2 regions of the Ensifer sp. GW823-FHT05D09 genome follow, and region 1 is predicted to be linked to the other one. Evidence: predicted binding sites of a transcription regulator. Region 1 holds the regulator's gene; the other holds the start of a gene.
The links. The regulator PhoB, encoded in region 1, activates phosphate uptake and scavenging genes when phosphate is short. The targets are predictions, from matches to a motif close to TGTCATNNANCTGTCAT.
Positions count from the first base shown of each region.

Region 2: a site for PhoB is predicted at 1,505-1,521, ahead of AC1Q80_RS13205 (DUF1045 domain-containing protein). Genes of this name have one in related genera too.

Region 1 is NZ_JBXAIA010000001.1:459,797-462,187, reverse strand. Features, by position in the region: gene AC1Q80_RS02275 (GcrA family cell cycle regulator) at 337-861, shown strand; gene phoB (phosphate regulon transcriptional regulator PhoB) at 923-1,606, opposite strand; gene phoU (phosphate signaling complex protein PhoU) at 1,805-2,391, opposite strand, start outside.
Region 2 is NZ_JBXAIA010000003.1:594,960-597,350, forward strand. Features, by position in the region: gene puuE (allantoinase PuuE) at 1-474, opposite strand, end outside; gene AC1Q80_RS13205 (DUF1045 domain-containing protein) at 553-1,353, opposite strand; gene AC1Q80_RS13210 (PRC-barrel domain-containing protein) at 1,633-2,022, shown strand; gene AC1Q80_RS13215 (NAD(P)/FAD-dependent oxidoreductase) at 2,091-2,391, opposite strand, start outside.

The DNA.
Region 1 (2,391 bases):
CGCAGGCACTATTCCTATTTCGCAGCGCAATGTCAACAAAACCAAGCCTTGCAGTGCCGTCGGACCGGGCTCATCCATGCGACGAAAAAATCACCCGGCAGGGCTTGCAAAAATACAACGCCCACCGAGCAAGTTGGGGAAAACCAAGAAATCGATTCGGCGTGATTCCGCGGACTCTTGCCACGGAGTCCGCCGGTCAGTAGGTTAACGTTCAATTACTAGACGCATGCGGCGGACCTAGTCACCAAAAGTGTTATCGCGTTGCAGCTCCGGAGCCTGTCCGGAGCGTGGTGAGGGATTCTGTCATCGCCAACGCTGAGAACGGAGAGTGCAGAAATGAACTGGACTGACGAGCGGGTGGAAAAACTGAAGAAGCTTTGGTCCGAGGGCCTGAGCGCGAGCCAGATCGCGGCACAGCTTGGCGGCGTCAGCCGCAATGCGGTCATCGGCAAGGTTCACCGGCTGAGCCTGCCCGGCAGGGCCAAGGCTGGCGGCACAGCCGCCGCGACCCGGCCGAAGCAGCGCCCGGCCACCTCGGCGCCGCGCGCTCCGAACTACGCTTCGCGCGTCACCACCCGCACGGTTACCCGCCCGGCTGGCGCCACCGTTCTCAAGGAAGAGGTCGAAGTCGATTTCGTTGCCGAACAGGATTTCAGCGTTCGGACGGATGTGGTCGTGCCGATGTCGCGCCGCCTTGAGCTGACGCAGCTGACGGAGCGCACCTGCAAGTGGCCGATCGGCGACCCGCTGAAGGAAGAGTTCCACTTCTGCGGCAACGACTCTCCGGAAGCTTCGCCCTATTGCACTTTCCATGCGCGGCTTGCCTACCAGCCGTCCGCCGAGCGCCGCCGCGCTCGCTAAGGCTTCGAAGACAACACATAAAAAAGGGGCCGCGCGGCCCCTTTTTTATTGGATGAATGGCTCAGCTCTCGAGCGAGTAGCCGGCACCGCGAACGGTGCGGATGACATCCGGCATGCTCGAAAAATTCAGCGCCTTGCGCAGGCGGCCGACATGCACATCGACGGTACGCTCGTCGACATAGATATCGTGGCCCCAGACGCCGTCGAGAAGCTGCGACCGCGAGAAAACCCGACCCGGAGAGGACATCAGAAATTCGAGCAGGCGGAATTCCGTCGGACCGAGGCGGACCTCGCGCGTGCGGCGATGCACCCGGTGGGTTTCGCGGTCGAGTTCAATATCGCCGCAGCGCAGCAGCGTAGACAGAACTTCGGGCTTGGCACGCCGCAGCATCGCCTTGACGCGGGCCATCAACTCAGGGGTCGAGAACGGCTTGACCACATAGTCGTCGGCACCTGTGGCAAGGCCGCGAACCCGCTCGCTCTCCTCGCCCCGCGCCGTCAACATGATGATCGGCAGGCGCTCGGTCTCCGGGCGCTGGCGAAGGCGTCGGCAAAGCTCGATGCCGGAAACACCCGGCAGCATCCAGTCGAGGATCAAGAGATCCGGCAGGCGCTCCTGCAGACGGATCTCGGCCTCATCCCCACGCAGGATCGTATCGACATCGAAACCCTCGGCTTCGAGGTTATAGCGCAAGAGCACGCTCAGCGCCTCCTCGTCTTCGACAACGGCGATTTTCGGCAACATCAGGTAACGTCTCCTTACCCAGAGCATCCCGTGTTCGATCGAACGCAGTGAGATGCTCGAACATATAGCATCTGGAGCATCCCGGGCGTTTTCAAAGGCACGCTAGAAAACGCAGGGCTACAGACGCAGCAAAGCAGGGCCGCAACCAGGGCTGCGACCGGAGCAGGTTCATAAGCAGGCACTCGAACGTATCCGGGCTTAGTCCTTTACGGCACCCAGCGTCGACGTATTGTCGTCCTTCGGACGTTCGCCTTCCGGCTGGGCGCCCGTCGCCATGTAATAGATCGTCTCGGCGATGTTGGTGGCGTGGTCGCCGATGCGCTCGATGTTCTTGGCGCAGAACAGAAGATGCGTGCAGGGCGTGATGTTGCGCGGATCTTCCATCATGTAGGTGAGCAGCTCGCGGAACAGCGAGGTGTAGATCGCATCGATCTCCTCGTCGCGCTCGCGGATGCTGTTGGCCTTCTCCGGCGAGCGGGAGGCGTAGACGTCGAGGACTTCCTTGAGCTGCACGAGGGCAAGCTCTGCCAGGTGTTCAAGACCGCGTGCCAGCTTGCGCGGGATGCCGGAGCCGGCAACGGCGATGACGCGCTTGGCGTTGTTCTTGCCGAGGTCGCCGACGCGCTCCAGATCGGAGGCGATGCGGATCGACCCCATGATCTCGCGCAGGTCGGCAGCCACCGGCTGACGCTTGGCAATGGTGATGATCGCCTTTTCGCCGATCTGGCGCTCGGCTTCATCCAGGATGGTATCGTCAGAGATCACCTTCTGCGCCAAGGCGAGGT
Region 2 (2,391 bases), on a different contig from region 1:
TCCGGTCAGCTCGGTGTGCAGGCGCACCACCTCGCGGATATGCTCGCGTTCCACCTCTTCGGGGAAATCCTTGTATTCGAGCCAGCGCAGCCCGTGGCTGGCGATCTCCCAGCCGGCTTCCTTCATTGCGGCGACCGCTTCCGGATTGCGCGCCATCGCCTGCGTCACGCCATAAACCGTCAACGGCACGTCGCGGCTCGTAAACATGCGCCACAGCCGCCAGAAGCCGGAGCGCGAGCCGTATTCGTAGATCGATTCCATGTTGAGGTTGCGCTGCCCCGGCCAGGGTTGAGCGCCGACAATCTCCGAAAGCAGGCTTTCCGACGCCGGATCGCCATCGAGGATGCAGCTTTCGCCGCCTTCCTCGTAGTTGAGCACGAACTGCACGGCGATACACGCATCGCCCGGCCAGTTTGCCTTGGGCGGGTTGCGGCCATAGCCGACGAGATCGCGTGGATAGGTAGTCTCAGACATCAAATCACCCTTCGAGTTTTCCGGAACGGTATCATTGCCGCCCGGATTGTCGAGACAAAATGACGTCAGTGCAGACGGTTAGCGGCCGGCCATCAACGCGGCCACCATCCGCGACAACGGCGGAACCGGGCTCGGCGCAAGCGTCGCCTCAGTGGCAGCACGCTTGATCCGGTCCGCCCGCTTGGTCGCGGAAATCTTGCCGAGCGGGTGCTGCGAGTGAACGCGCATCGGCGCACCCGATTCCTGCTCGACGAACAGCGCCAGGCTGCCGATCGTCAAGGGCTGCATCAGGCACGGCTCGAACAGGTCGCGAAGCGGCGCCTCGATGCGGCGCATCGCGTCCTGACCGAGCGGCCCGGTCAGCATCATGTGAAAGCGATATTCGTCCATCACATGTGGATCGCCCCAGCGATGCAGGTTCGAGAATTGCGGCGCCGTCAGTCGGTCCGGATCGGAACGTTCGATCTCGTCTTCGCTCAGCGGCGCGCGGAACGCGTCGAACTCCTGGATGATGCTGGCGGCGAGCAGGTGCATCGCCGTGCTCGGGATCTGCGGCATCAGCCCCCAGCACTGGCCGAGGCGAGCCACTTCCATCCGCTCGATCTCGAACGGCATCTGGGCGCCGGCAAAGTGCATCAGCGCCTTGAGCAGCTGCGCCTCGTCCATATCAGGGTGGAGCCTGAAGGGCGACATCACCACCGCATGAAACCCGAAGCGACGTGGAACGGCCGTGTGGAAAGCAATCTCGGATGCGCTCAATCCGCAGATCGATGGCAGTTCGGTAGGCTCGCCCGAGTAGACGTTGCGACCGAGCCAGCTCGCGGCAACCGTTGAGAGCGGATCGGCCATCGGCGGCGTGAAACAAATGGCGTAACGCATGCGCATGCTCCGGAAATCCGTTCTGGCACTTGCCCGCGACAACCGATCTCGATCGTCGCCAGGGCTGGCGCAGGTTCAAAACCTTGAGAGCGTCAACAATGCTTCCCCGAGGAAACGCGACGCTCTACTGCCTGCGTCTTAGGTGATTTGCGTGACAGATTGACGAAGTAGGCGGGGCATGCCTGGGGATCACGCCCAAGGTTCTCGACCGAACTCTTTCGGAACCATCGCGGCCAACAGCCGTTCCCCTGATGTAGCCAACAACTATGGAGAAGAAGTGTGACCTATCACAATGCGAACCTTCAGGACGCCAGCATCAAGGAAACCCATGACCTGATCGCGAGCGACAAGGTTGAAGGCACGAAGGTTTATGGCGCCGACAGCAAGCACATCGGCTCGATCGAGCGCGTGATTATCGAAAAGCGCAGCGGTCGCGTGGCCTATGCCGTGCTCGGCTTCGGCGGTTTTCTCGGCATCGGCGAGGATCACTATCCACTCCCCTGGGCGAAGCTGACCTATGACGAGAGCCTCGGTGGCTATCGCACTGACGTGACCCGCGAACAGGTCGAGCGCGCGCCGAAGTATCATGGCAGCGATGAATACGACTGGAACGCCGAGAACGGCCGCCGCGTCTACGACTACTACGGCGTGCCGCCTTACTGGATGTAACGACCGGGTTTTCCCGATACAGGATTTACGGGCTCCGCCAGCGGCGGGGCCCTTTGCATGACGACGCCTTAAAGATGTTTCTCGCGAAGTGCCGCTATGTGTGTCCGGCACAGGAAGGTGTCCGGAATTTCGATTGACGGGCGACCCGTGATCTCATCGACGACGAAGCGCGCGAGGCGATGGGCGATGCCGAAGCTCACCTTGAAGCCGCCTGTCAGCACCGACAGGTTTTCGTGATCCGGATGCCGCCCGACCATCGGCTCCCGTTCGGTCGATTTCGGCCGGATGCCGGCCCAGCGCTCAACCACTTCCGCCCCGAGTAGAGCCGGAACCAGCACCTCGGCCCGCCCAAGCAGCTCATTCAAGAGT